One region of the Ligilactobacillus acidipiscis genome, then DNA from elsewhere that is predicted to be linked to it. Evidence: predicted binding sites of a transcription regulator. Region 1 holds the regulator's gene; the other holds the start of a gene.
What was found. Region 1 encodes Rex, which represses fermentation and respiration genes when NADH is low (regulators of the CRP and FNR family bind a similar motif). Its sites were predicted from a motif close to TTGTGAANTANTTCACAA; they were not measured.
Positions count from the first base shown of each region.

Region 2: pdhA (pyruvate dehydrogenase (acetyl-transferring) E1 component subunit alpha) is a predicted target of Rex. The motif match lies at 1,822-1,839, and genes of this name have one in related genera.

Region 1 covers NZ_LT630287.1:893,814-909,596, forward strand. Annotated here, with positions in the region: gene tsaD (tRNA (adenosine(37)-N6)-threonylcarbamoyltransferase complex transferase subunit TsaD) at 1-564, shown strand, start outside; gene BQ5903_RS04025 (ABC-F family ATP-binding cassette domain-containing protein) at 670-2,622, opposite strand; gene BQ5903_RS04030 (redox-sensing transcriptional repressor Rex) at 2,799-3,440, shown strand; gene BQ5903_RS04035 (IS4 family transposase) at 3,596-4,975, opposite strand; gene BQ5903_RS04040 (IS4 family transposase) at 5,178-6,557, opposite strand; gene BQ5903_RS04045 (CPBP family intramembrane glutamic endopeptidase) at 6,681-7,307, opposite strand; gene groES (co-chaperone GroES) at 7,490-7,774, shown strand; gene groL (chaperonin GroEL) at 7,823-9,451, shown strand; gene BQ5903_RS04060 (APC family permease) at 9,743-11,575, shown strand; gene BQ5903_RS04065 (YigZ family protein) at 11,635-12,291, opposite strand; gene BQ5903_RS04070 (DEAD/DEAH box helicase) at 12,350-13,684, shown strand; gene BQ5903_RS04075 (ComF family protein) at 13,677-14,369, shown strand; gene BQ5903_RS04080 (IS1380 family transposase) at 14,569-15,783, opposite strand, start outside.
Region 2 covers NZ_LT630287.1:2,559,948-2,575,730, reverse strand. Annotated here, with positions in the region: gene BQ5903_RS11945 (alpha-ketoacid dehydrogenase subunit beta) at 1-538, opposite strand, end outside; gene pdhA (pyruvate dehydrogenase (acetyl-transferring) E1 component subunit alpha) at 541-1,632, opposite strand; gene BQ5903_RS11935 (hypothetical protein) at 2,231-2,485, shown strand; gene BQ5903_RS11930 (IS30 family transposase) at 2,487-3,446, opposite strand; gene BQ5903_RS11925 (glutathione peroxidase) at 3,625-4,098, shown strand; gene BQ5903_RS11920 (ABC transporter ATP-binding protein) at 4,296-4,937, shown strand; gene BQ5903_RS11915 (ABC transporter permease) at 4,943-5,698, shown strand; gene BQ5903_RS11910 (dihydrofolate reductase) at 5,849-6,355, shown strand; gene BQ5903_RS11905 (hypothetical protein) at 6,434-6,709, shown strand; gene BQ5903_RS11900 (hypothetical protein) at 6,699-6,845, shown strand; gene BQ5903_RS11895 (hypothetical protein) at 7,356-7,919, shown strand; gene BQ5903_RS11890 (hypothetical protein) at 7,922-8,119, shown strand; gene BQ5903_RS11885 (putative polysaccharide biosynthesis protein) at 8,186-9,769, opposite strand; gene BQ5903_RS11880 (GNAT family N-acetyltransferase) at 9,837-10,370, opposite strand; gene msrA (peptide-methionine (S)-S-oxide reductase MsrA) at 10,450-11,268, opposite strand; gene BQ5903_RS11870 (argininosuccinate synthase) at 11,607-12,830, shown strand; gene argH (argininosuccinate lyase) at 12,848-14,230, shown strand; gene BQ5903_RS11860 (pyridoxamine 5'-phosphate oxidase family protein) at 14,449-14,865, shown strand; gene BQ5903_RS11855 (metallophosphoesterase) at 15,071-15,783, opposite strand, start outside.

The sequences.
Region 1 (15,783 bases):
CAAATTATTGGTGAAACGCGCGATGATGCGTGTGGTGAAGCTTTCGACAAGATCGGACGAGTGCTTGGGATCAATTACCCGGCTGGTAAAGAAATCGACGAATTGGCTCATCAGGGGAAAGATACATTTAACTTTCCACGAGCAATGGAAAAAGAAGATAACTATGATTTTAGTTTTAGTGGTCTTAAAAGCGCATTTATTAATACGGTTCATCATGCAGATCAAATTGGCACAAAGCTTTCACATGACGATTTGGCGGCTAGTTTTGAACAGAGTGTAGTTGATGTTTTGGCAGAAAAAACAGTGCGGGCACTGCACAACTTTCCAGTCAAACAGCTGATCTTAGCGGGTGGAGTCGCAGCTAACAGTGGTTTACGTACACGTCTAGAAAAAGAATGTGCTCAAATTCAAGGAGTGGACTTGTTAGAGGCCCCTCTTAAATACTGTGGTGATAATGCAGCCATGATCGGTGCGGCTGGTTATGTTGGCTTCAAGCATGGAAATAGAGCTGGCATGACACTAAACGCTGAGCCGGGTCTTGAATTTCCGTGGCTCTCAGTTTAAATTACAGCTTACTCAGTGAAAAAGTGTAAATAAAAACAGCGGATAACTATTCGAATTACGAGTAGATGTCTGCTGTTTTTTTGATTTATGAAGAGGAATCGCAAATTATGCCATAAACTCTTCTAATTCAACCGAGCTTTGTTCCCATTGTTCTTCAGTTGCGTTGAGCTCTTGACTCACTGACGTAAGTTTTTGCTGTAATTTTTGCATTTTAGTCAGGTCATTGAAGATATCCGGTTGAGACATTTTGTTTTCTATCCTAGTTTTTTCTTGGTCTAAGTTATCAACTTTTTCTTCTAATTGTGCAACTTCACGTTTTAATTTGCGTTGCTGTTTTTCCTTGGCTTTACTTTGCGTGTAGCTACTCTTAGCAGATGAAGTATTTGGGGAAGCTGGTTGTTTTTCGTCCTCAGCTTCCTGAGCTTTTTGTTCTGCAATTAACCGTTGCTCCTCTTTTTTCTCAATATAGTAATCATAGTCACCCAAATATAAGGTACTGCCTGATGGAGAGATTTCAATGATCTCATCAGCAGTTTGGTTGATAAAGTAACGGTCATGAGAAACAAAGAGAACTGTTCCAGTAAAGTCTTGGAGCGCTTTTTCTAGGACTTCTTTACTGTTGATATCCAAGTGGTTAGTCGGTTCATCTAAAATCAAGAGGTTATCATGTTGCATCGCCAATTTAGTTAAAAGTAGCCGCGCCTTCTCACCACCAGACAAGTTATGCACGATTTTTTTTACATCGTCGCCCTTGAATAAAAAGCTGCCTAAAAGGGAACGAATATCTTTTTCTGGTGTAGTAGGATGCTCATCCCAAATTTCGTTGAGAACAGTTTTTTGGGGATGGAGTCCTTGTTGCTCTTGATCATAATATCCGTATTGAACGTTAGCACCGAATTTGGCTGATCCAGAGATAAAAGGGATCTGCCCGATAACACTTTCCAATAAAGTCGACTTACCGATCCCATTTTGACCGACAACAGCTAAAACTTTGTTTTTACGCAATTCAAAATTAACTGGCCCAGAGATAGTTTGTTCATCATGGCCGATATATCCATCTGAAACTGTTAGGACAACTGAGCCGCTTTTGGAGGATGGTGTGAAAGAAAAATGCGGTCCTTTTTCGTCACCTTCCGGTCGCTGAATACGGTCCATTTTATCTAATTGCTTTTGCCGACTTTGAGCTCGTTTACTTGTCGTTGCTCGGACTAAGTTTTTGTTGACAAAATCTTGTAATTTATCAATCTCTACTTGCTGTTTTTCATATTCTTTCCAAGCTTGTTTTTGATCTTCTTTTTTCTGCTTCACAAATGAAGTGTAATTTCCTGGGTATGTCTTGGCACGCTTGTGACTAATGTCGCAGACTTCCGTGACGATTTTGTCAAGAAAATAGCGATCATGGGAAACAAGTAACAAAGCTCCTGGATAACTTTGGAAGTAACTTTCCAACCATTGCAAGGTCTCAATATCCAAATGGTTAGTCGGTTCGTCTAAAATCAGCAGATCTCTTTTTTCAAGGAGCAATCTGGCAAGCGCGAGGCGTGTCTTTTGACCACCTGATAATGAAGAGATCTTTTTATTAAAATCTTCTTCCTGAAAATTAAAGCCATGAAGCACGGAACGAATCTCTGCTTGATAACCGTAACCGTTTTGTGCAGAAAAATCATGCATCAATTGGTCATATTGTTTTAGCAGTGAGTGATATGAAGTTGATTCGTGATCCTGACTTGAGGCGATTTTATTTTCAAGCTCATGGATCTGCTGTTCCATTTTAATCAAGCCTGCGAAGACTTTTAACATTTCATTATAAATATTGTCTTCAGATTCTAAACCGGTATCTTGAGCTAAATAACCGATCGTTAGTCCCTTACGACTAACAATTTGTCCTTCGTCAGGTTCATTTTCACCGATGATCATTTTGATCAAGGTAGATTTACCAGCTCCATTTGGTCCGACAAGAGCGATCCGTGAATTGTCTTGGATATTCAAATTTACATTTTGAAAAAGTGGATCTCCAGCAAAAATACGAGCTGCCTGTTGGACTTGTAATAAAAGCATAAAAATTTCACCTACCTAATTTTTTAGTCTACTAAACTATTTTAGCATATCCTGCAATACATCGCCTTAAATTTAAATTTTTTCAATTAAGTTGTGAACTAATGAACTTTTTATTTTATTGTGAATTTTAATATGGTAAAATGATTTGAGTGAGCATTTGTGAAAGGGGCTTAAAAATGGTGAATGCAAAAATACCTAGAGCAACGGCTAAAAGGTTGCCGATTTACTATCGCTATTTAGGTATCTTATTTAATTCAGGTAAGAAAAGAATTTCTTCAACTGAATTAGCGGAAGCAGTTAAAGTTGATTCTGCAACGATTAGACGTGATTTTTCTTATTTTGGTGCATTGGGTAAACGGGGATACGGGTATGACGTTAAAAGTCTGCTGGATTTCTTTAAAAAGACATTGAATCAAGATAAGCTGACTAACGTTGGTTTGATCGGGGTAGGTAATTTAGGACATGCATTGTTGAATTATAACTTCCATGGCAGTAACAATGTACGGATCAGTGCCGCTTTTGATATTGATGAGAGGATCACTGGAACTATTCAGAGTGGTGTACCGATTTATCCTATGAGTCAAATGAAGGAGCAATTAGTTGAACAGCAAATTGAAGTTGTGATATTGACTGTTCCATCTCCAGTTGCACAGCGCGTTACTGACGAACTTGTGTCTGCCGGTGTTAAGGGTATCCTGAACTTTACACCTTTGCGTGTGACTGTTCAAGACGGAGTTCGCATTCAAAACGTTGATTTGACTAACGAATTACAAACTTTGATCTATTTTTTAAATCATGTTGATCAACAGGATGGATAAGTGAGACTATTTATGGTTGAACTAATTGATAAAAAATCGTAGGAATTTACCGATCTTGGTAAACTCCTACGATTTTTTAGTTAAGTAACTAAAGGTTGAAAGTTAATTTTTAGTGCCTTTGCCTGTCAGCTCAAGCTATAAATGTCTTTAATTAGTCAACTGACCAGTTCGTTGCTGTGAAAGATTTCTTGCAGATCATTGGGTAAAGAATTGATAAATCGACTGCATAATCCCGTGATAAAAAAATCAGCGGTTTTTTCACAATGTTCTGCTAAAGCAAAAAGCAACTGTTTTACAGCTTGTAAAAGTGGGATGTCCGCGAGAAACTGATTGGCCGCATAGAAAATGCCGCCTAAGGTTTTCGGATCGTTCTCCTGTCGCTGGATCATAGCCAACAGATCGTAAGCTAAAAATGTCAGCGCCACATGGCCGCACAAGCCATCATAACTTTGCGTTTGGGTCTGGTCATACTGCAGGTATTGTTTTAAAGTCTTGAAACCACACTCGATCTGCCATCTCCGGGCATATAATTGAATGACCGCTTCCGGTGTCAGACTAAGTTTAGAAGTTGCCAAAGCAATGTAGTGTCCCTTGTCCGTGCGATTTTGGATAAAGACTATTTTTAAGCGCAGGTGGTCCTCGTTATCGGTCTCAACGACCGTACTGTAGAGATAGTTATCATGGATCCGATATTTTGAACCTTTAAAGCGTTGAAACAGCATTGGAACACTGTAACGGCGCCCGCGATATTTAAAATAAGTTTTTGAAGTGTTTTTTAACCGACCAACAGCAGCGAGACCTAATTCTTGAAATTGCTTGAAAGCTTTGGGATAGGCGTACCAACTGTCAAAGAGGACATAGCTGGCCTTGACCCCGGTTTTTAGAACTTGAGCTACTAATTCAACGGCGACTTCATTCATGTGCCGTTTAGCCTGAGCATAACGTTGGGCCGCTAAGGTCCGCTGATCAGTTGTTTGTGGTTCACGGCCGATCCGATTCTTAGCTTTGTCTGATGACATCAAAGCGAAATTCAGGGGCAGGAAAGTATTGCCGTCACTCCAACCGATCGTCAAGCCGCGAAAACCCTTGACATAGCGCGGCTGTCCTTGCGGTGCAGCATGATCATAAACATTCGCCAATAGTTCAGTCTTTTTTGAATGAGCTCGTTTGAATAAAGTGTCATCAATGATCAAGGCCGCTTTTCGGCGTAAGTCGATAAAAGGACTGAGTTCCGCGATCTGGTTCCGTCCGGCCAAGCTGACCAGCCGCTGCCAGTTGATATGGCGGTCATTTAAAAAGTTGCGGACCGTTTTCTTCGAAAAAGCAGTCGGAGTTGCGGATCGGTTCAAGGTCAAACGTTGGAACAAAGTCAGTAAGATCCAGCTGACAAGTTTGGTCAGTTTGATCCCACGGACACGATAGGCATTGGACTGACGTAATACCTGGGCGAAATCGATCACCTGCAAGAATTTGTGAAAACGTGCCATTAAAGTGGTTTTATTTTGAGTTGATTGTTGTATACTGGAAGTGGACATAAATTACTCTCCTTTATTAGTTTTTGACGACTCAATTATAGGACGCAGAGTAAATTGTGTCTATTTTATTAACAAAAACCCGTGATACAACAAGCAGCACAAGTATTCTTTAACTTTCAACCTTTAGTTAAGTAACTAAAGGTTGAAAGTTAATTTTTAGTGCCTTTGCCTGTCAGCTCAAGCTATAAATGTCTTTAATTAGTCAACTGACCAGTTCGTTGCTGTGAAAGATTTCTTGCAGATCATTGGGTAAAGAATTGATAAATCGACTGCATAATCCCGTGATAAAAAAATCAGCGGTTTTTTCACAATGTTCTGCTAAAGCAAAAAGCAACTGTTTTACAGCTTGTAAAAGTGGGATGTCCGCGAGAAACTGATTGGCCGCATAGAAAATGCCGCCTAAGGTTTTCGGATCGTTCTCCTGTCGCTGGATCATAGCCAACAGATCGTAAGCTAAAAATGTCAGCGCCACATGGCCGCACAAGCCATCATAACTTTGCGTTTGGGTCTGGTCATACTGCAGGTATTGTTTTAAAGTCTTGAAACCACACTCGATCTGCCATCTCCGGGCATATAATTGAATGACCGCTTCCGGTGTCAGACTAAGTTTAGAAGTTGCCAAAGCAATGTAGTGTCCCTTGTCCGTGCGATTTTGGATAAAGACTATTTTTAAGCGCAGGTGGTCCTCGTTATCGGTCTCAACGACCGTACTGTAGAGATAGTTATCATGGATCCGATATTTTGAACCTTTAAAGCGTTGAAACAGCATTGGAACACTGTAACGGCGCCCGCGATATTTAAAATAAGTTTTTGAAGTGTTTTTTAACCGACCAACAGCAGCGAGACCTAATTCTTGAAATTGCTTGAAAGCTTTGGGATAGGCGTACCAACTGTCAAAGAGGACATAGCTGGCCTTGACCCCGGTTTTTAGAACTTGAGCTACTAATTCAACGGCGACTTCATTCATGTGCCGTTTAGCCTGAGCATAACGTTGGGCCGCTAAGGTCCGCTGATCAGTTGTTTGTGGTTCACGGCCGATCCGATTCTTAGCTTTGTCTGATGACATCAAAGCGAAATTCAGGGGCAGGAAAGTATTGCCGTCACTCCAACCGATCGTCAAGCCGCGAAAACCCTTGACATAGCGCGGCTGTCCTTGCGGTGCAGCATGATCATAAACATTCGCCAATAGTTCAGTCTTTTTTGAATGAGCTCGTTTGAATAAAGTGTCATCAATGATCAAGGCCGCTTTTCGGCGTAAGTCGATAAAAGGACTGAGTTCCGCGATCTGGTTCCGTCCGGCCAAGCTGACCAGCCGCTGCCAGTTGATATGGCGGTCATTTAAAAAGTTGCGGACCGTTTTCTTCGAAAAAGCAGTCGGAGTTGCGGATCGGTTCAAGGTCAAACGTTGGAACAAAGTCAGTAAGATCCAGCTGACAAGTTTGGTCAGTTTGATCCCACGGACACGATAGGCATTGGACTGACGTAATACCTGGGCGAAATCGATCACCTGCAAGAATTTGTGAAAACGTGCCATTAAAGTGGTTTTATTTTGAGTTGATTGTTGTATACTGGAAGTGGACATAAATTACTCTCCTTTATTAGTTTTTGACGACTCAATTATAGGACGCAGAGTAAATTGTGTCTATTTTATTAACAAAAACCCGTGATACAACAAGCAGCACAAGTATTCTTTAACTTTCAACCTTTAGTTAAGTAACAAGACTAGCAAGTTCATCAAAATATGAGTCGCCATAGAGCCTTGGATCTTACCAGTTCTTTCATAGACTAAACAAAATATTAAACCGATGGCTGTATACGTTAAAAAGTGACCGTCTCCATGTCCTAGTGCGAAAAGAAGGCTGGAAAAAAGAGCTGTCTGCCACGGTTTGAACCAATAACTAAAATTGCCGAATAATACTTTACGGTAAATTAATTCTTCGATAATTGGTTCGGTGAACACAATAACTAGCAGATAATACGGGTATTTACCGGCAACCGCCATTAATTGACTGGTGTTTTCAGAAATAACAGGTTGTTGCAAAAACGCAGTTTCAAACCACAGCAAAACTCGCTGTACGGTCAAAACGATGATCACACCGCCAAGCATCCATAAAAGTGACTGCCAAATAACTGCTTTCTTTTCTTCTAATTTGTTTTTGTATTTAAAGTGGAGTGTCAGCCAAATCAAACTAATTGCTCCCAAAAGATTTAGAATAGTCTGAACTGGATACAAAAGATCATTATTGTGGATAAATTGAAAAGCTATTTGCTGAAGCAGGATCAAAATAAAATACCCCAGCAATAGACTTAATGAATTGGATTTTAGTTTCAATTATAGGTCTCCTTTTTGATGCTTCAGTCATTATAGCATAATCTTTTTGGCAAATTAGCACTCGAAGCAAGAGAGTGACAAAAAGTACTTGCATTTTAAAAATAAAGTGTTTATTATAATAACTGTAATTTAATTAGCACTTGGATGTGCTGAGTGCTAAAAATATATTGGAGGGATCTAGAGTGCTGAAACCATTAGGAGACAGAGTTATTCTTGAAGTTCAAGAAGAAGAAGAACAAACAGTTGGTGGGATCGTTTTAGCAAGCAATGCTAAAGAGAAGCCGCAAACTGGTAAAGTCGTTGCTGTGGGCGCTGGTCGTGTTCTTGACAACGGCGAAAAGAGTGTACCAGAAGTAAAGGCTGGGGACTCAGTGATCTATGATAAATATGCAGGAACTGAAGTAACATATGAAGGCAGCAAGTATTTAGTAGTCCGTGCCAACGATATTGTTGCTGTGATCGACTAGACTTTTAGTTAACGCGTAGAACTCTAATTTTTTGATGAGGTGAAATTAATGGCTAAAGAAATTAAATTTTCAGAAGACGCACGAGCAAAAATGCTTGCTGGTGTAGATAAATTAGCAAATACAGTAAAATCAACTATTGGACCAAAAGGCCGGAATGTAGTTTTGGAACAAACATACGGTTCTCCAACTATCACTAATGATGGTGTTACGATCGCTAAAGACATCGAATTAGAGGATCATTTCGAAAACATGGGAGCTAAACTTGTTTCGGAAGTTGCATCCAAGACAAATGATATTGCTGGTGACGGGACTACAACAGCTACCGTCTTGGCTCAAGCAATCGTTACAGAAGGTATGAAGAATGTGACAGCTGGTGCCAACCCTGTTGGGATCAGAACCGGTATCGATAAAGCTACTAAGACTGCTGTTGAAGCTTTGCATGAAATGTCTCATGATGTTTCTTCCAAGAGTGACATCAGCCAAATCGCCGCCGTTTCATCTGCAAGTGAAGAAACCGGTAATTTGATTGCTGAAGCTATGGAAAAAGTTGGTAATGACGGTGTTATTACTATTGAAGAATCAAAGGGTATCGAAACTTCCTTAGATGTTGTTGAAGGTATGCAATTTGATCGCGGCTATCTTTCACAATATATGGTAACTGACGAAGATAAGATGGAAGCTAATTTGGACAATCCATACATTTTGATCACTGACAAGAAGATCTCAAATATTCAAGACATCTTGCCATTGTTACAAAATATCGTACAACAAGGCCGTCCATTGTTGATCATTGCTGATGACATCGAAGGCGAAGCATTGCCGACATTGGTTTTGAACAAGATCCGCGGAACATTTAACGTAGTTGCTGTTAAGGCTCCTGGTTTTGGTGACCGACGTAAAGAAATGTTGCAAGATATTGCTGTTTTAACTGGTGGTACAGTTATTACTGAAGATTTAGGCTTACAGCTTAAAGATACTACTATCGACCAATTAGGTACTGCAGGCAAAGTCACTGTAGATAAGGAAAATACAACTATTGTTGAAGGCTCTGGCGATAAAGATCAGATCGCAGAACGTGTTGCACAAATCAAAAAACAGATCGGTGAAACAACATCTGACTTTGATCGTGAAAAATTACAAGAACGTTTGGCTAAGTTGTCTGGCGGTGTTGCTGTAGTTAAAGTCGGTGCCGCAACAGAAACTGAATTGAAAGAACGTAAATACCGGATCGAAGATGCTTTGAACTCAACGCGTGCCGCTGTTGAAGAAGGCTTTGTACCTGGTGGTGGTACTGCTTTGGTCAACGTTATTGATAAAGTTGCCGCTTTAAAGGAATCCGGCGATGTTCAGACTGGTATCAACATTGTCAAGCGCGCCTTGGAAGAACCAGTTCGTCAAATCGCATTTAACGCTGGTTTAGAAGGTTCTGTCATTGTAGAAAAATTGAAGAGTAAAAAGCCTGGTATCGGATTCAATGCTGCTACAGGCGAATGGCAAGACATGATCAAAGCCGGGATCGTTGACCCAACTAAGGTCACTCGTTATGCTTTGCAAAATGCCGCTTCCGTTGCTGCTTTACTTTTAACTACTGAAGCAGTTGTTGCTGATAAGCCAGAAGCAAAAGATGATTCTGCTGCCGCACCACAACCAGGTGCCGGTATGGGCGGAATGATGTAAATCATTAAAAATTATTTTAAAGCTGAGGAATTTTTTCCTTGGCTTTTTTTAATGAAAAAATTCCTCAGATCCTTTCATGAAGCGGTTTTTGATATTTTATTAAATTGAGCAAATTTTTTTTAAAAATTTGCTTGCAAGTTATATGGAGAATGGAGTAATATTAAATTTGCTAAAATGACCATTTGAAAATAAAAGTTAGTGGATGATGGTGATATTCCGTAACGATTTGTTGTAGAATTAGGGCGTTTAGATCAGTAATAAAATTTCTTAACGTTTAAAGGAGTAAAAATTATGTGGCGTTACTTAAAACGGCTGTTGATCGGTAAACCTTTAAAAACAGCCGATGAAGGTGTCCAATCATTGACCAAATTTAAAGCACTGGCTTTGCTTTCTTCTGATGCGTTGTCTTCAGTGGCATACGGGACTGAACAGATAACGACAACTTTAATTGTTCTATCTGCAGCTGCAGTTTGGTATTCAGTGCCTGCGGCTGCGATCGTTTTAATTTTATTATTCGCTATTACGATGTCTTATAGACAGATCATTCATGCATATCCATCAGGTGGTGGAGCATATGTGGTTGCAACGAAAAACTGGGGTTCAAGTGCCGGTCTAGTTGCTGGGGGCTCTTTGTTAGTCGATTATATGTTGACGGTTGCCGTTTCAGTGACCTCAGGAACAGAAGCAATAACTTCTGCGCTTCCTGTTTTACGACCGCATGCAATATTGATTTCAGTGTTGATCGTTCTTTTTATTATGACGCTGAATTTAAGAGGAATGCGTGAGTCTGCCTCTTTCCTCACTGTGCCGGTTTATTTGTTTGTGGTGATGATCGCTGTAATGATCATTTGGGGGGGTGTCAATATTGCTACAGGCAACATTGACTATCATGCTACTGCTAGTCTAGGTGCACCTGTCAAAGGAATGACGCTTGTTTTGTTCTTACGCGCGTTTTCAGCAGGTTCTTCCTCATTGACTGGTGTTGAAGCTATCAGTAATGCAGTTCCTAATTTTAACCGTCCAAAAAGAAAAAATGCTGCCAACACTTTGGCGATCATGGCATTGATCTTAGCTGTCTTTTTTGCAAGTATTACTTTCTTAAGTTATTATTTGGGGATCTTGCCGAACAGCCACGAAACAGTTTTGTCACAAATCGCGGAGACTATTTTTGGGCATGGAGTGATGTATTATCTATTACAATTAGCAACCGCAATGATTTTAGCAGTTGCTGCTAATACTGGGTTTTCTGCTTTTCCGATTTTGGCTTATAACTTAGCGAAGGACAAATATATGCCGCGTATGTTCATGGATAAAGGTGACCGCTTAGGCTATTCCAATGGGATAGTTGCTTTAGCAGTTGGGGCGATCGTATTGATCTTTATCTTCCATGGTCAAACTAACTTATTGATACCATTATATGCTGTGGGTGTTTTTGTGCCGTTTACTTTATCGCAATCGGGAATGATTATCCATTGGTTCCGAGAACGTGGTAAAAATTGGATTTTAAACACTATTTTTAATTTTCTAGGAGCAATAATTTCATTGGCTTTAGTCATCTTTTTGTTCTGGCTGCATTTTTCAAATGTTTGGCCTTATCTGATCATCATGCCTGTTTTGCTGTTTACGTTCTACCGAATAAAAAAACATTATCAGCAGGTAGCAGAACAGCTCCGTGTTAATTCACAGGTTCAGCAGCTGCATGATTATAGCGGATCGACTGTGATCGTCTTAGTCAGTTCAGTGACTCACGTTACGACTGGTGCAATCAATTATGCTCGTTCTATTGGGGATAACGTGATCGCAATGCATGTTTCCTTTGATACAGATCCGAAGAAGGAACATAAGACAGCTAAGGAATTCAAACAAGCTTTTCCAGAGGTCAGGTTTGTCGATCTTCATTCTTCATATCGTTCTGTTGTTAGCCCAGTTATTCGTTTTTGTGATGTGATCGCGAAAAATTCTGGTGAACGCAATGATTCTGTGACGGTTCTGGTTCCGCAATTTGTACCGCGTAAACCATGGCAAAATTTCTTGCATAATCAAACCGCATTGAGATTGAGAAACTCATTGAACACTAGAGAGAATATTATTGTCGCTACCTACAATTACCATTTGAAAAAATAGAAAAAAAGCTATGCAACTAGCTGGCACGTTTAACGTGTTCACTAGCTGCATAGCTTTTTTTAGTAACGAGCATTTTTATTACCAAGGTCGTAAGGTAGTTCATGGTAAACTTGCGGTCCTTTATCAATAGTGGCTTGCGCGTTCAAAAAGTCATTGATCAGTGCAGCTTTTTCTTCATATTCTGGGGTGTTCAAAACAATTTTAAGCGCAACCTTATCTGTATATTGGGTGTCTATCGTAGCAATTTTTTGTTCTTCTAAGAAGTGTTCCAGCTTACCTTGCAATGGGTATGCGATGGTTACGAGCGCCTCGGTCTGTGGCTGTCGTTTGATCACACCAATGTGCTCAACTGCTTTTGATGTGGCATTACTATAGGCACGAATCAAGCCGCCTGCACCTAATTTGATGCCGCCAAAATATCTGGTCACTACCGCAGTTACGTTCCTTATTTCTAATTGTTCTAAGACATTTAAGATCGGAGCTCCAGCGGTGCCTGAGGGTTCACCATTGTCGTTTTGTTTCATCACTTCATTTTTCATACCTAAAACATAGGCATAACAATTGTGTGTGGCAGAAGAATGTTCCTTTTTGATTTGGGCAATAAATTCTTCAGCTTCTTCTTTGCTTTCAGTTCGTGCAATATTGCAAATAAATTGTGATTTTTTTATGTCAATTTCGTAATTTCCTGCCTGTTTGATAGTTAAATATGATTCCATTAAAGATTTCCTCCCTAAAAATAAAATATTTTGCGTATATACGTATGAGGTGAAATAGATGGAACTTAATGAATTATACGGTCGATTATTGTTAGATACGGAGGTCCCAGCTGATCTGAAAAAAGAGCTGATCAAGAATTCACGTCCTGCACTGATTCAACATGAAAACTATATCGAATGTCAACGGTGCTTGTCAAAAACCCTAAAGAATAAGGCGCGCTTGCCAAATGGTGCATATTATTGTCCGAAATGTATTTTACTTGGAAGAGTTGCTTCTAACAATAAATTATACCATCTTCCAGAAAAAAACTTATTTTCTAGTTTAGAGTGCAGCCCGTTAGTCTGGCAGGGAAAACTCTCATTGTTTCAACAACAATGTTCTGATCAGCTGAGAAAAGCAGTAGATCGAAGTGGTGAATATTTGATGTGGGCTGTGACTGGAGCAGGCAAAACTGAAATGCTATTCCCAACACTAGAAAAAGTTTTACTTCAAAGAAAGCGAGCCTGTTTAGCTTCTCCTAGAGTTGATGTGTGTAATGAGCTTTATCCGCGAATTTGTACGGCATTTACAGCAATAGATCCTGTACTTTTACATGGACATAGTAAAAAATCTTATCATTACAGTCAATTAACGATCTGTACAACACATCAACTTTTACGCTTTTTAGGTGCTTTTGATCTTTTAATAATTGATGAAGTTGATGCTTTTCCTTTTACAAATAATGAGATGTTAAAGCAGGCAGCGAGAAGAGCACTCAAGCCCAATGGAACTCTAATTTTTTTAACAGCGACTCCTACACAAGAACTGCTTGGGAAAATTGAGCGGCATCAGTTAGCGGCTAGTTATTTACCGTTGCGCTTTCATCGGCATTTACTGCCAGTTCCGCAGGTCTGGTTTTGTGGTAGGTGGCAGGATAAAATGTATTGTCAAAAATTACCGGTAAAATTGAAAAGTGAGTTGAATAGATGGATCGATGAAGGTTTTCCATTCTTGGTTTTTGTTTCGCGGTTAGAGTCACTGGCTCCGGTTTTAAGAGCACTTGAAGCTAACTTGCCTGCCAAAGCTAAGGGGGACTCGGTTTTTTCTGCTGACCCTAAACGTATTAACAAGGTGCAAGAAATGCGTGATCATAAACTAAATTATCTGGTGACTACGACCATTTTGGAAAGAGGGGTGACTTTTCCCTCGTTGAATGTCATGGTCTTAGGTGCTGATGAGAAGACTTTTTCGACAACAGCATTAGTGCAAATTGCTGGACGTGCGGGTCGCAGTCAGAAACGACCTAATGGTGATGTGATTTTTGTGTGCACTGACCAGGTCAAAAATGTACGCAAAGCAGTTAAGCAGATCAGAGAATTAAACAAAAAGGGGAAGCACTTGCTGAATGGATAAATGTTTGATTTGCGGCAGAGAAATAAAAGTGGCCTTGGATCTCAAGTGGCTTTTTTCTTTACAGCCGTTCAAAGAACCAGTAATTTGCCATAATTGCGAAAAAAACTTTAAAGCGATCAGCGACAAACAAACTTGTCCTGGTTGTGGAAGACTTCAAGATGATCAACTTCCCTGTAAAGATTGCCAAAGATGGTCAAAAATGGGTGAGGCCGCTCTGTTGGGCAATCGGGCATTATACGTTTATAATGAGGCAATGAAGTCATACATGCAGCGGTATAAATTTAATGGCGATTATCAGTGGCGGTTAATTTTTCAAGATAACTTCAGCCAATTTGTGACGAAAAGTTACTGCAAAAATGTGCTCTATGTTTTGATCCCGGTTGATCAGATAACTTATAAAACAAGGGGATTTAACCAAGTTGCCGGTTTATTGCAGAATGTTAAAGTTTCCAACCTGCTTGCATTTAAAACTACTAAAGCCCATATCAAACAATCTACTAAGACACGTCAAGCGCGGATGGAAACTGCTCAACCGTTTAAATATTGCGGCAAAAAAAGATTGACTGGGCAAAAAGTGATCTTGATAGACGATATTTATACTACTGGAAGAACACTTTATCATGCAAAACATGTCTTACAACAAAATGGGGCAAGTCAGGTCAGATCACTGACTTTGGCCCGTTGATCTGACGTTCAAGATATTCAGAAATTAAGAAAAATAAATAAAACCTGAATTATTCATACTTTTCGTTGCAGTTAAAACTTTGTGCAAAGTTACTTTAGTGTGTAAAAAAAGCAGCTTTTTGTTAGTTTTGTTGTCGGACTGTTTAAAAAAGGACAGACTTCACCCTTTCCCTAAGAAAAACATTTTTTATTTTGTGAGTTCACAGCGGATATATTTTTAGATTTTGAATCTTGAACAGTGTCTGCCAAAATAATTTATCGAACACATTGGTCTGAGATAAATGGACCCAGACTTGACGCGCATGGTGCGTGACCTTAGCTGCCACATGGAGTAATTTAAAACGGATCGTCCCGACCTGAGCGTGTTTAAGCTTTGTTGGTAAAACTAAGTTCTTCATGGCTTGCAGTATATTATAAGCGACCCCAGCTACCAGCATCCGGAACTCATTGGCCTCAAAACTAGAACTGTCCGTTTTATCAAAGTGAAAGCCACGTTTAACTTCTTTGATCAAGTCTTCCATGGAACCGCGTTGGTGATAGAGGGCAAAGACTTGTGGACCGCTTAATTCTTCCAAGTTGGTCACGATAAACTCATGGTCAAACAGAAAGTTGCCCGCCGGCCGCGTTGATTTAATAATCACACGATAAGGTCGTGACCAACTTTGAGGACAATAGTCTCGCAGGACATGCCATTGGACTTCAGCTTCGGTGAAGTCCTGGTCACCCACTTGGATCAGGTTTTCAGCCCGACTTTGGAGCTGGTAGTTCGCTTTTAAACGAATCACGAACTTAGCCTGCTTTTTATCACACGCATGGTAGATCCCTGGAGCTGCGAAACCAGAATCTCCTCGCACTAAGACATCCAGGGAAGATCCGTCATAGGCCCGTAAGCTCCGTAATAAAAATTTAGTCGCACCTTGGGAAGTATAGCGATTGCCGGGGCGTAATTGAGCATTCAACAAGCAGCCCGATAAAGCATCAAAGGCTAGTAAAGGATGATAACCGTTGGTCTGGTAGTGACCGTTATAAGCACTCTTTTCTTGGTCACCAAACGTATCGGCATGTGTCGAATCTAGATCAAGGATCAGCTGATGTTGATTTAGCTGCCCAAGAACAAAGTGAGCTACCGAGCCGAGCAATGATTTGACTGAAAAGAGCCCAGACGCTGAAATGTGATTGATAAAGCGTGAAAGTGTCGGCTGGGAAGCGACCGCTTGAGACAAGACCAGCTTAAAATCAACGGCGTGTGACAAGGTATTAGCCGACTGATCTTGGCAGTATCCTGCCAGCAATTGCAACAGCAACTGCTTAAATAAATTGTTCAAGGGAAAGGTACAATATTTACGGTCATCTTTAAAATGCAAGTTATCTTCTAAGAGCTGGTCAAAGTGAATTTGGTGCAGAAATTCAGCAAT
Region 2 (15,783 bases), 940 kb from region 1:
ATGAACGATAAAGTTTCATGTGTTCCAAGAAGACGACCGGATCATCAGACCGGATCGATGAAGCCAATAAACCCTTAGCGTCATATGGACCGCTAGGTATAACGACACGTAAGCCTGGAGTTTGGGCTAATAAGCCTTCCAAACTATCAGCGTGGAGTTCTGGTGTGTGAACACCGCCACCAAATGGGGCACGGATCGTGATCGGCATCTTACGTGAGCCGCCCATTCGGTGACCTGTCCGTGAAATTTGACCAGCAATTTCGTCCATTGTTTCAAATACGAAACCAAAGAATTGAATTTCAGGTACAGGACGGAAACCTTCCAAAGAAAGCCCCATTGCTAAACCACTGATCCCAGATTCGGCTAATGGTGTATCGAAAACACGATCTTCACCGTTTTCATCTTGCAAACCGTCTGTAGCACGGAAAACACCGCCGTTACGGCCAACATCTTCACCGAAAACTAGGACTTTTTCATCTCGTTTGATTTCTTCATCTAGGCCTTGAGTAATTGCCTTGACCATCGATAATTTAGCCATTCTTAGTCACTCTCCTTTGCAGTATAAGCATCGATCTCCGCTTTGATCGCAGGTGGGGTGTCGATAAACGTATTCTTCAGGAAGTCACTTACTTTTTGTGGTGCAATACTTTCAGTTTTTTTGATTGCTTCGTCAATTTGTTTGTTGACTTCTTCTTCCCAAGCTTTTTCTTGATCTGTTGACCAGATACCCTTATCTGTCAGATACTTACGCATTCTGATCAATGGATCTTTACGTTGCCAATCGTCAACTTCAGCTGATGTTCTGTAACGTTTTGGATCATCACCAGATAATGTGTGTGGACCATAACGGTATGTCAATGTTTCGATCAGAACAGGACCATTACCAGCAACTGCCCATTCACGAGCGGCTTTAGTTGCTGCATAAACAGCTAAAGCATCCATTCCATCAACTTGGATCCCAGGAATACCTACCGCAACAGCCTTTTGAGACAAAGTGGGAGCAGCAGTTTGTTTTGCACGCGGTACTGAAATAGCGTAGCCGTTGTTTTGCACAAAGAAGAGTGCAGGAGACTTAAAAGCACCCGCAAAGTTGATGCCTTCATAAAAGTCACCTTGTGAAGTACCGCCATCGCCAGTATAAGTGTATGCTACTGTTTTCTTATTGTTTTTCTTAATACCTAAGGCAACACCAGCCGTTTGAACATATTGAGCACCAATAATGATCTGAGGTGGCAAAGCCTGCATTGCTTCTGGATACTTGTTGCCATCAACATGACCACGCGACCAGAGAAATGCTTGATAAAGCGGAAGCCCGTGTTGTACAAGTTGAGGTACATCACGATATGCGGGGAGAATAAAATCATCTTTAGTCATCGCAAAATTCGAGCCGATCTGGCTGGCTTCTTCACCAGAAGTTGGTGCGAAGAAACCTAACCGTCCTTGACGATTCAACTTAGTAGACCGTTCATTTAAGACACGTGACCAAACCATCTGTTTAAATAATTCTGTTAGTTCATCGTCTGAGAGATCTGGTAAGAGATCCTTGTTGACGATTTGACCTGTTTCGTCCAAAATACTGAGAGTTTCAGTGTTTGGAGTACTCTTGAGTTGTTCAAAATCTATTTTTTTCATTTGTAAATTTTCCCTCCTCGAAAACTTGCTAATGATATACTGAAAAGCTTTACCATAACGCTTTCATTACTAATGCTAATACCTTTTGAGCCAAATGTAAACTTTAACAAATTGTGCACATTATATTTAAATTTTTTGTTGCTAGTATCAAGCCAAATACATATAAAAACAAATTTTTATACCCGATGTATGTGAACGCTTTCACGATAAACCGTTGACTTTTGATAACTTTAGATGACGTCATCAAATTAGTGGCAATTTGCGAATAGGTATTTATTAATGCCTTATCGAAAGGTGAACAATTAATTTAAAAAAAGGTTCAAATCAAGATAAATACCTAAGCAATGCACAAACTTTGCAGAAGAAGAGTTAGAGAACACGAAAAAACTAATTAAAGATAAATATATTGATGTTTAATTTTAAGAAGTATTGGATTATGATGTGGTTAGAGTATATGCTATGGAGCGAGTTTTGCGTGGTAAAGGGTTGCAGTTGTCCAAGCTCTGTTTTAAATGCTAAAGGCGCATTAATATTTTGGTTTCTGATAGTATGTGAGAGTTCTTATTTTGTTATGCTGTTAATTTGAGGGGGATATTTTATGGAAGAAACATTTGTGGCATATCCGATAGTGATCACGCCTGAAAAGAACAATGAATACTATCAATATTTAGTATTTTTGCCCGACTTTGGGACCTATTGCCAGGCGAATAGTATCATAGAAGCACTACGTGTGGCTGTGAAGTTTATTCGGGATTATGCATTGACCAATGAACTTCCTCCTATGAAGCTTGAATTGCCTCACAGTATTGGAGAACAGCTTGTGACTTTTGTAAATCTTGAAATGTCAAATTAAGTTAGAAATAACATAGCTGTTTATCTGTGATGTTTTCCATGAATACCTCAATTGGTGTTTTATAATTTAATGATTTTCTTGGAATATGATTACGCCGGCTACTGACTTGTTGAACTAAAGCATTTGGTAAATTGCGAAAATCCATGCTCTTGTTGAGACCATCTCGTCTAATTAGTCCATTATTATTTTCGTTTAAGCCACGCTGGTTAGGAGCCCCAACTTCGGCAAAATAAGTACTAATATCATGCTTATTTGCGATTTCTTTCCAACCAGTGAATTGTTTACCATTATCAAAAGTAATTGACTTGAAAAGGTGTTTTGGCTGTTGGGACAACCATTGATTAAGATGTTTATTAACGCATTCAGCCGATTTTTGTTGGATGTTTAAAATGATTTCAACTTTGGAGAGACGCTCAACTAAGGTCATAACTGCACCTTGATGTGCTTTGCCTTGGACGGTGTCTGCTTCTAAATGACCAAATTCATGTTGAAAATGAGGATAATCCTGATAGCGTTGATAAATACTTCTGCCGAGTCGGCCAGCTTTACCACGCCGTTCAACGTAACCATTTGGATGCCTTTTACCTTTCATTGGCAACAATTTCACATTGAAAACACCTCTTTGAAAAAGTCGGTATAAGGTTCTCATACTACAACTGATCTGTATCTCAGCTCGACCAATAATCGTATCAGGGGTCCAACCTAATGCGAGTTTCTGCTTAATGTATTTGGTTTCATCTTCTGGTAATTCAATTGCTTTTCGACCGCAATGAGTTTTATTAACTCGATGATTTTCTTGAAATTGACTAATTGAATTACCAGCATCTAGAAACCGGTAAACACGATAAACGGTTTCGCTGGAACGTTTAAGAGCTTTAGCGGCATGATAGGCTTTAATATCTTGTTTCCAAAAATTATATATAAAGGTTAATTCACGTGTGGTAAGATGTTTATAAGTCATTTGTGGTTACCTCTCTTTTGATTAGGGATATTCAAAAGTCTACCACAAATGGCTTTTTTATTTCTAACTTAATTTTACAAACGACGAATGTTAACTTGGCTGCTAAAAAAGGTAAATAATTTGTCAGCCGGAAGAATTTAGCGTATTACTAGGACAGTTAAAAGAGGAGGGGGTTAAAATGGCTGCAATCTACGATTTCAACGAGACAGAAATGAGTGGTCAAAAGCTTGAGATGAAAGATTATACTGGGAAAGTTTTGCTGGTAGTTAATACTGCTAGTAAGTGCGGTTTAGCTCCACAGCTGGAAGGCCTGGAACAATTGTATCAAACATACCATGAACAAGGTTTTGAAGTTCTAGGTTTACCATCTAATCAATTTCATCAAGAATTAGAAACAGATGATGAAGCAAGTGACTATTGTCAAGTTCATTATGGGGTTACTTTTCCGATGACAAAAAGAGTCAAATTAAATGGAGACGATGAAGACCCGCTTTTTACCTATTTAAAAGAAGAATCAGGTCATGGAAAAATCAAATGGAATTACACTAAGTTTTTAATTGGGCGTGATGGTCAATTGATCCATCGCTATGCCCCAACGACTAAACCAGAGAAAATCATTCCAGCAATTGAAGAAGCTCTTTTGGCGGAATAACTACTGAACAATGTGAATTATTAAAGATAAAGGTATTCATCATTTAGCAGAAAAAATGATGAATACTTTTTACTATGGTTGCTTTTAAATAGCTTGCTTTATTTTCGTTATGCTATATACTACTAACATAGATTTTTATAGATACAATTATAAAATTTGTAAAATGAAAATATTTAAAAAGTGAGGGAAAATTACTTATGAAACAAATTGTTTTCCAAGATATCTCATATCGAATCGATGATAAGCAAATATTAACTGATATTTCACTAAAAATTGATAAGGGAGAAATAGTGACGATTGCGGGGCCGTCTGGGAGCGGTAAGAGCACATTAGTCAGAATATTGGCTTCACTTGTAACACCAACAGCAGGGAAAATCATATATGCAGGTAAAGATATTGAAGAAGAAGAACCAATCAGTTACCGCAGGAGAGTGTCGTATGCAATGCAGCAGCCGACTCTATTTGGTAAGACTGTTCGTGAAAATTTAGAGTTTCCCTACCAGATCCGTCAGCAAGCCTTTGATGAAAACAGAGCGCTTATTGCTTTGAGGACGGTTGGGCTTTCTGAAGATTATTTACAACGTGAGGTCAATAATTTGTCCGGTGGTGAAAAGCAACGAGTCGCATTGTTGAGAAATATTTTAATTTTGCCAGAAACATTGATCATGGATGAAGTAACCGCTGGCTTAGATGGGGACAACCGTACTATCATTTATCAATTGATCGAAAAATTAAATCAACAAGGTGTGACGATTATTATTGTTACGCATGACGAACAAGAAATTGCGCAGGCAAAACGATTGGTAGAAATAAAGAGTGGGAAAATAATGGGGAGGTAAGGAACATGAATTTAGCCGTTAATAATCAAGGATTGGCTTTAGCGTTTGTGTTGGTATTGATCACAATGGGAATCGCTTATAAAGAAAAATTACAAGTCAACAAGGAAATCATTACCAGTGTTATACGGGCAATAGTGCAGTTGTTTCTGGTAGGTTATTTGTTGAAGTATGTTTTCCGAGCTAATAACAATATTTTGACGATAGCATTGGCCTTGATAATTGTTTTTAATGCTAGTTATAATGCAATGAAAAGAAGCCAAGGGATCGAACATGGTTTTAGAAACTCATTTTTAGCTATTTTCATCAGTACTGGAGTTACACTGACAGTCCTAATAGGAATCGGAACGATCAAGATGATACCTTCGCAATTGGTCCCTATTACCGGGATGATTGCATCAAATGCGATGGTCGCAATTGGAATTTGTTATCGTAATTTAAATCAAGCTTTTCGTGACCAACGGCAACAATTACTAGAACGTTTGGCATTAGGAGCTGACTTAAAAGATGCGTCATTACCGATCTTACAAGAAACGATCAAAATTGGTATACAGCCAACAATTGATTCAGCCAAGACAGTGGGGATAGTTAGTTTGCCAGGAATGATGTCAGGTTTGATTTTTGCAGGTGTTGATCCAGTACGTGCAATCAAATACCAGATCTTGGTAACTTTTATGTTGCTGTCAACGACTGGGATTGCTTCTTTTATTGCTTGTTATCTTTCTTACCGCTCATTTTACAATGAACGAAAACAATTACTGTAAAACATAGCTAATTGAGTACTTAAGGTCATCCAATGCTTAATTTTTGTCATGAAAATGTTTCACGTGAAACATTTCAGCAAAATTAATTCCGAATTGCTATACACAGTGTATTATTAGGGGTGTAAAGAGGAAAAAGGGAAGGGTGGTTTGATGTTAGCATTTATTTGGGCTGAAGATAGTAATCATGGTATCGGTTATCAAGGTCAACTACCTTGGCACATGCCCGCGGACATGAAATTTTTTAAAGATACAACTACAGGTAATACGATAGTCGCAGGGCGTAAAACTTTTGAGAGCTTTAAACGTCCACTGCATAACCGAAAAAATATAGTTCTGACTTCTCGTGATGAGAAAGACTTTCCTGAAGGAGTGGTTGTTTATCATAGTGTAAAAGAGGTATTGGAATACTATACGAGACAACCAAGTCAAAAAATGTTCATTATTGGTGGTGTGCGCTTATTTAAGGAATTTTTACCTTATGCTACAGATTTGTACCGGACAACGATCGACCATGAATTTGCGGTTGATACCTATATGCCTGAAATTGACTATAACCATTTTATGTTAAGTGATTTTGTGGAAGGAAAAGTTGATGAAAAAAACAAATATCCGCATCATTTTGAGCATTTTATGCGAGTCGAACCAGAAAATGAATAAAGATATTGTTGTTGATAAAGAGAGATTCTAAAAGCAGGATCTCTTTTTTGCTAGAACAAGGAAAGGAATTGAGAGAACATGGCAGCTAATTTGGAAGAAAAAATTAATGATACGAATGATCCGGACAAATTAAAACAGTACCTTGAGCCGCTTAGTGATATGGATTTCTGTCAGGTGATAGTTGATTGTGCAGATGGACAAAGGCTGGATAACTTTGTTCCACAGCATAAGTTTCCGGCTTACACGATTGCTTTGCATTGTATTGATCATCAGAAAATCAGTAGTAAGCAGCGGAAAACCATTCAAAATCTTTTTTTAGCGACGAAAGCAAAGGGGACTGACAATGCAGGATAGAAAAGGGCTATTAAAAGCATTATTGATTGCCTTGCTTTTTTTAATACTTGCATCACTTTATTTTAAGCGAGAATCTTTTGAATCTAATAGTACAACCGTAAATAGTAATGAGAATGTCGTGCAAACTTTTGCTTAGTAGTCATATCATGAAGTCATAAGAAAAGAGCCAGAAAAAAATAGTAGTTCTAGAGAATGTATTTAGGAAAAAAGCCGGACACAGACTTGACGTATAATCGACTAGGAAACATAGTGAACTTTTTGTACTCGGCTAAGGAAGGTGCTAAAAACTTTTTGTTGACCCAAGTTAGTCAAGAGATTGGTTAATAAAAACCATTATTTTGGTGGTCGACGAAAACGAATTGTTCTCAAAAAGTAAATACAAAAAAACAGGTGCAAAATGTTGGAAAAGCCAGAATTTTGCACCTGTTTTCAATTTTGAGGCCAGTTTTTCCTAGCTTCCTGCAAAAGGAGCTGTTTGATTAAGACAATTTGAAATAAAAGGGTAAAGAAGGCCATTGATAAATCGATACTTAACAAAATACTTGGAATCAAAGAAAAACTTAACGGAAGTTTTTACTCAGCACAAATCTGTTGTCTATATGATATCATTATGATATCATAATGGGTGTAAGGGGGGTAGATAGATATGTTTACATTTGGAAAAAAGATATCATTTCGGCCATTGATCATTGCTTTAATTTTCTTGTTAGTGGTGGGCTCACCTATTGCCGGCGCTTTTGGCATGTGGGGTTGGGCAGCTGGAATCGGAGTTTTTATTGTTGTAGTCTGTGTTTACTATCCGGGTGTACTTGAACTTGAATTTAACTATATTGAGATCACCGATTATGAAATTAAGTACTATGACTTTAGAAGTTGGTGGAAAAGAGTCTTGATGGTGTTTATGGGTCCAATGACACCATTAAAAAGCATTGATTTAGATGAAATTGTTAGCGCTCGCACTATTGGGCAAGAAAAAGGAGAAAAAATGCCAGTGGGCATGGCTATACCAGCTTCTAATTTTATTGGTGCTTTTGCCGGAGCAGTTTCCACCATCCAGAAACTGTATTGGATCGAAATTGAGTTAGAAAATGGAAAAAAGATAAAGTTATCCTTAGCACATGACAAAGCGTATAATACCGAAAAAACGGTTAAGAAGGCTAAATTAGCAGTAGAATGGATCTTAGCGGATAAGAAGAAAGAAGACCATTAAGAATGAAAAAATTAAGTGGAATTTTGTTCATACTGATCGGTATTTGGGAGTTCTATGCGGTTTACCGGTCCTTTAAAAATGTGCAGAAAAAAGGCAATGAAAATACATCTGGATTCATGCCCCTATCTTTATGGAGTGGTGGAGTTTTCGGATTGATTATGATTGGAATTGGCACTACATTACTATGCAATACACTGTAATATCAAAATTTTGTCAAAAAAGAAGGCTGTAGGACTTAAAAAAAATTTTCCTACGGCCTTTTTAAGTTATTGTTCATCCTTTATTTTGAAAACTCTCTCTGATATTCCTAGTTTATTGACGAGAATAAGGTAAATCACTAAAGCTATGATACCGATCACCCCACAGAAAATAAAACCTGAAATTTTACCAGATGGCAAATAAATGTTTCTTGCTAGCAAGGTGATCAGCGTAATCAAAAGAAAATAGCCAATGTTAATTAGTATGATTGGGAATAGCCGACGTAAACTGAAACCAAATTGTTCGTGAATCTTACGGTAACTTAGAAAGCTCACTAAGCCAAAGGCAATCGCTGTTGCTAAAACAGCTCCCATACCCTGAAAATAGTAAACAAAAGGAAATTGGCAAACTATTTTGGTAACTAAACCAAATAAAAGATAGGTCATTGCTTTGCGACTGTAATGTAATGACTGTAGTAAGGTCAAACCATTGATAGCAATAGCCATGATAACACTTTGCCAAATATTGAAATATAAGAATAAAGCACCTTTAGAATCATAAGTAAAAAAGATACCATTAATTTCGGGTGAAAGTACGGCCAACATTGTAGCAGCCGGCAACAAGATAAATAACAAATAAGATAGATTTTGCTCTAACAACTTTTTGATACCTATACGGTCATGAATTGCATTTTTACCAGCAATCAACGGTAAACTTGTTTCCGCCAGTGCTGTGGCTAATGCAATAATGACAGCAGTGATCTTTGAAGGATTAGCTGAAAAGATAGTATAAATGTATTGAGTGTATTCGGATGATTTAGCTAACAAACCTTGCATGATCTGTTTAAAAAACAGTTGATCTACAATCTGACAAAGGGTGATGCCAGCACCGACGATAACAAACGGCATTGATTCATATGCAATCATAAACAAAGTGTGTTTCATTCCGTGCAGATCAAGCGGTAGACTTTTCTTTTGTTCAGCATGATAAAGCGGCAATTGACGCTGATAATGAAAAAGTAAATAAAAGTAGCTCGCTAGTGCACCAATAAAGGCAGCAAAAACACTGAAGTATACTGCGATAACATAGCTGGCGTGAAACTGATAAATCAGCAAGTAAGTACTGCTTAGGATGAACACTACGCGAAAAATCTGTTCCCAAAGTTGGGAAATTCCAAATGGCCTGAGGTCCTGGTTTCCTTGAAACCAACCACGAATAATACTCATTGAAGGTAGAATAGCTACTGCTGGAGCTAAACTTCTAATAGCAATGGTAGAATTCCGCTGTGAAACAACAGGTGTGTTTTTGGCAAAAAAAGGTGCAAAGAAATATAGAAGAGCAGCAAAGAAAAATCCAGAAATGACCATCAACCAGAAACCAGTTTTGAATAATTTGTGACCATTTTTAAATTTTTGCTGACTATTATACATAGCAACCCGTCTAGCAATACCAGATGGAAAACCTGCAGTACCCAGAGAAAGAAAAATTGCATAAATAGTAAAAGAAGAATTATTTAATGCCTGTGCAGTTGTAATATTGTGGGCAGACCCCATCATGTAAAGCCAGGGAATCAAGTAAACGACGCCCAAAGCACGTGAAAAAATACTTCCAAAAGAAAGCCAAAAAGAACCGGATATCAATTTTTTGTTCACTTAAAATACACCTTACTTATCTAAAAATTTTGATTAAAGGAGGAAAGTTATTTCCCGGGTTATTTTTCTAAAAGTCGTAATAAAAATATATGTCAGCTTTGCCAGACTGAGAGGTATGATCATACACCTTAGTATTTAACCCGCCAATTCTAAATCCAAAAGATAGGTAAAACAAGCAAGCATTAAGGTTGTTGTTTTGGCAAACTGTAAAAATCCCTGCATATTTTGCCTTTTTTGCAAGTTGGCATGCCTGTAACAATAGCTTTTGTGCAATAGCTTGGTGGCGATATGCGACGTTAACTTTTAAATCGTCTAAATAGAGATACTTAAATGGCTGCTTCCTAAAAACAGCTAGTCCCACTGGTTGTGTTTGCGTAAATGCTCCGAGAGCAAAGCCGGTTGCATTGATCTCTGAAAGTTGGTAGTTTTCTTGTGGAAATATTTGTGAAGTACTTTGAGAAGCAGCATAAAAATTGATGTTGTAACACCATTTATTTGATAGCTTAACAACATTTAAATCTCCGATGATTTGAAAAGGCTCATTTTTAAGCTTCAAGGCAGACCGATTATTGTCTACAATGGGCTCGATTTTTATGTCCATATTAGTGTCTCTCCTTGTTAACTTTTCCATAGAGGATCACAGCATTAGAAAAAGCGGATTTATCTTACCGTGATTTGGTTTATTTCTTAAATAAGGTCCTTATCCTGGCATGTAAATGTTGCAGAAATAAGACTTGTTTGCGCGTTCTTTCCAAATGGCGATATCTTGTTTTAAACTTTTTATAAAACTCTTGATGATAATTTTCTGCGGGCCAGAATGTTTTTGCGGGTTCGATCGGAACAATGATTGGTTTTACATATTTATTGGAACTTTGTAATTCACTTTTTGATTTTTCTGCTATTTGTTTTTGCTCGGGTGTTGTGTAAAAAATTGCGGGACGATAATTGTTTCCTCGATCATCAAACTGCCCCTCAGCGTCTGTAGGATCGATCATTCTCCAATATGTTGCCAAGATTGTCTGGTAATTAATTTTTCTTGAATCAAAAATAATCTCTACAGCTTCTACATGCCCAGTTTTGTGTGTCTTGACTTGTTCATAAGAGGGATGTTGCAAATGTCCTCCCGTATAGCCGGATATTACTGATTTAACTCCTTCCTTGGTGTTAAAGGGTTCAACTAGGCACCAAAAGCATCCACCGGAAAAAATAGCACGTTCTTGAAAAGCTGGGTCTTTTTGATAATGAATACTATAATCAAAGCGCATTTTTCCCGCTGGGTCACCTTTTAGTTGCAAATAAAAATCTGCAACAGCAGGTGTTAAGTTATTTCTTAAGGCTAATGGACGTAAATTGAATTCAAGTTGTTCAAGTGAGGTTTTGATTTCTTGACCAGCTTGAATTTTTTTGCGTGTCTGTTCAAGTAATTGCTTTTCCCATTCATGTGTAGCTGTGTTGTTGAGTAAGGTCTGTAAATTTTGTAAAGTTTCAGTTTTATTCATATGTGAAACAGCCTCCTTACTAGTAAAAACCTTGCAACATGCATGTCTGAGTAATTATAGCACAGAGCTATGTGAAACTAATGAACTCGGCCGTTAAATTCTGCAAAGCATATATCTATTTATCGTGAAAACTTTGTTACTACTGAAATATACGCACTAAAAAAATTTTTTCTCAGTAATGAATAACTCAAGTCAGAAAACTTTATTTTTCAGAACCACGCCTATATTATTCACTGAAAATGAATATTATCTCTTTTTATTGCATAAAAGTAAAAAAACTTGCAATATATGTATAATTATTCTACTATTGAGAAAAAATTTTGAAAAGAGGAATTGACATGAGCAAAGAAAAAGTAGTTTTAGCATATTCGGGTGGTTTGGATACTTCTGTGGAGATTGCATGGCTCAAGAATGCTGGATATGATGTGATTGCTTGTTGTATTGATGTTGGTGAAGAAAAAGATTTGAACCAGATTCAACAAAAAGGTAAGGAGGTCGGGGCGATCGGATCAGTAGTAATCGATGCTCAACAAGAATTTGCAGAAGAGTATTGTTTGATCGCATTACAAGCACATACTTATTACGAAGGCGAGTATCCTTTAGTCTCTGCACTGTCGCGTCCCTTGATTGCGAAGAAATTAGTCGAAGTCGCTAAACAATATAATGCAACTACGATTGCACATGGTTGTACAGGTAAGGGAAATGACCAAGTTCGTTTTGAAACGGAGATCCATGCTCTGGCACCTGAATTAAAAATTGAAGACCCAATTCGTGACCAACATATGTCCCGGGAAATGGAAATTGAATATGCTAAAGAAAATGGCATTCCTATTCCGATCAGTAAAGAAAGCCCCTATTCGATCGATGAAAATTTATGGGGACGTGCTAATGAATGTGGCGTGTTGGAAGATCCGTGGGCAACTGCGCCAGAGGATGCTTATGAGAGAACAAATGCTTTGGATAATACCCCAGATATACCTGCTTATTTAGAGATTTCTTTTGAAAAAGGTGTTCCTGTTTCAATTGATGGGGAAGAATATCAATTGCATGATCTGATCAAATATGTCAACAAAATTGCTGGTCAACATGGTATTGGGCGGATCGATCACGTAGAAAATAGGTTGATCGGTATCAAGTCTCGCGAAATATACGAATGTCCCGGTGCCGAAGTTTTGTTAAAAGCGCATAAAGACTTAGAAGACTTGACCACAACGAAAGATTTAGCACATTTTAAACCTATCATAGAAAAAGAAATCACAGATACGATATACAACGCTTTATGGTATACGCCGTTATTTGATTCGTTAAAGGCCTTTTTAGTCGAGAGTCAAAAGGAGGTTAATGGTACTGTCAGAGTTAAACTATTTAAAGGAAATGTTATTTGTGAAGGACGGCAGTCAAAAAACTCCCTGTATGACTTGAATTTAGCTACTTATACTTCTGCGGACTCATTTGATCAAGAATCAGCAGCCGGTTTTATTAAGTTGTATAGTTTACCTTCGACAGTTCATGCCCAGGTTCAAAACAAACAACATATGCCACAAATGCAAGACTTTAAGTAAAGAGTGGGGGAAAACTAATGGAGATAAACCAAATGTGGGGCGGCAGATTTGAAAAAGGAAACAGCACAGATGTCATCGCTTTTAATGAGTCGATTTCTTTTGACAAACGTTTAGCAAAGCAGGATATTTTGGGTTCTCTTGCACATACTAAGATGTTGGTTCATACTCAGATCCTTTCTCAAGCAGAAGGTGAACAAATAATAAACGGCTTAGAAAAACTGCAAAAGAAGTTGTTGGCTGGAAATTTAAGCTTTTCAAGTGATTACGAGGATATTCATATGAATATTGAGACCCTGCTGCAGCAAGAAATTGGTCCAATTGCTGGCAAATTACACACTGCTCGCAGCCGTAATGACCAGACTGCCACGGACATGCATCTTTTCATGAAAGATGAAATTTCCCAGATCATTAACTTGTTAGACCATTTGCTCAAGGTCATTGTTATTAAAGCAGAAAAGAATATTACGACTTTGTTAGCAGGTTATACTCACTTACAACATGCACAGCCTATCTCTTATGCGCATTACTTAATGGCGTATTATGAGATGTTTACGCGAGACCTTCAAAGATTTCAGACAGCTAAAGCCAGTGCTGATGATTCTCCTTTAGGAGCTGCTGCTTTGGCAGGTACGACTTTTCCGATAAACAGGGAGTTTAGTGCACATGAATTGGGGTTTGGAAAAGTCTATCAGAATTCGATCGATGCAGTATCAGACCGCGATTATTTATTGGATTTTTTAAGTGCTTCGGCAACGGTGATGATGCACTTAAGTCGATTCTGTGAAGAGATCATTCAATGGAATTCTTATGAATATGACTACATTGAAATCAGCGATGAGTATGCTACTGGAAGCTCCATTATGCCGCAAAAGAAAAATCCAGATGTTGCAGAGTTGATCCGTGGGAAAACTGGGCGTGTGTATGGGGAACTTTTTTCCTTGCTAACGACACTGAAGGGGCTTCCTTTAGCATATGATAAAGATTTACAGGAGGATAAGGAAGGAGTATTTGACGCAATTGACACAGTAAAAGCCTGTTTGTCATTATTTGCAGGGATGCTTGAGACGATTTCAGTGAAAAAAGATAAGATGGCGGCAGCATTAAAAGACGACTTTTCGAATGCCACTGAGATGGCAGATTACTTAGCAAATAAGGGATTACCGTTCCGACAAGCACATCAAGTGGTTGGAAAATTAGTTCACTATGGAATGGAACATCACTTGCCCTTACAGGAAATGAGGCTGGAACAACTTCAGAAGTTTGAACCAAAGATCGAGGCTGATGTGTATAGTATTTTATCTCCCAAGAAAGCTGTAAAACGACGGATATCATTAGGAGCGACGGATTTTACGCGAGTCAGTGAGCAGATAAAGCGTGCTCAAGAAAAATTATTTCATTAGAGTAAGTTTTAAAAATATGTTGGTATTAAATTGATATGTTTATTTTAGTTATGTCTAGCATGATGATAAAGACAATTTTTTATATAAGGTCAATCAAAAATTTAAGAGAGTCTATGGTAATTTTAGTATTTGGAAAACGGTTTATTTGCTACAAAATAAGGATGCTGGTAAGATATTAATGTTATATTAAAAATTAATTATCGGAGGCATATATTACCATGGCAAAATTAACCAGTGAAATGAAAGAATTATTTGCAAGTGAATTTCCGTTTCTAGCTACCGCTGACAAAAATGGCAATCCTAAGGTCGGACCGAAAGGCTCTTTTAAGGTATATGATGACGAACATTTGGCATATGTAGAATGGACTGGCAAGGAAGCGTTTGCTAATTTGAAGGCTAGTGGCAAAGCTGCTGTTGCAGTTGCAAGCAAGCCGAAAAATGCTGGTTTTCGTTTCGAAGGGACAGCACATATTTACTATCCTAATTCTCCAGAATATACTGAAGCAAAGGAAAAAGGTGGATTTGGCGATGGAATCGCAATCGTTGTGATCGATGTTGAACGAATTTATCAATTAAAAGCGTCTGCTCAATCTGACGATTTGTTAGATGAAAGTGTTCCAGCACGAAGAGGATAATTTACTTATAAAAAAGGACCACTACAATTAGAGCGCAAAATAATGAGGGACTGACCTAAAAGTTCAACAAGTATAAAGTGCTTAAAGGTAGTGGTCCTTTTTCTACGTAAAGTCAATAGTTAAGCCTAATCTTATAGGATTTAGCTGTAATTGTTTAGTATTAAAAAAACACCAGCAGTTTGCTAGTGTTGAAAAGAATAAATAATTAGTAATCGAACATAGTAAACGCATTGTCTAAGACTTCGTCCCAATTACGATGCATGTCATGGACAAAAACGGCTTGTTCTTCAGGATGCTTGGCAAAATGAAAATTTTGGGGTTCACCGTGTGAGCGCAACCATTTTTTCGTAAATGACCATTCATACCGATAACCGATCGGCCGGCAATGCCAGTTAATGTTATTAATATTTTTAACGCCATCACGTGCGTGAATATGACCAAAAACTACATCTGTGGCTGTCTCACTGTAATTTGAAATTACATCACCGATTTTTTTGCTGCCAAGTACACCACCAAGAGCACGCCAAGTTACTGCTTTTCTGTCAAAGGGCGCGGGATACATGATAAATTCCTGACGTGGCACAAAATGAGTTGCGATGATCACTCTTTTATTTTGTTTTTGAAAATCGTCTAACAAAGAAGTAAGATGCATTGCTTGTTTCTGACTGATCACAGGGTCACTTTCTGAACGTTTAATGAATTTATCGATCCAATATTTATTTTTATAATCGGCTACGATTTTGTCAGGTGGCTGTTCGTCAGTTTCTCCTCTGGCAAAGCCGTAATCATACCAACCATTGAAGGGTAATAACACGGTGTCGGAGTTTAAGTTCAAGGGAGTGAAATTTAAAAAACCAGGTGTTTTGTTATTTTCAATATTGTTAGTATCTAACATGTCATGATTTCCAAAATTAAATG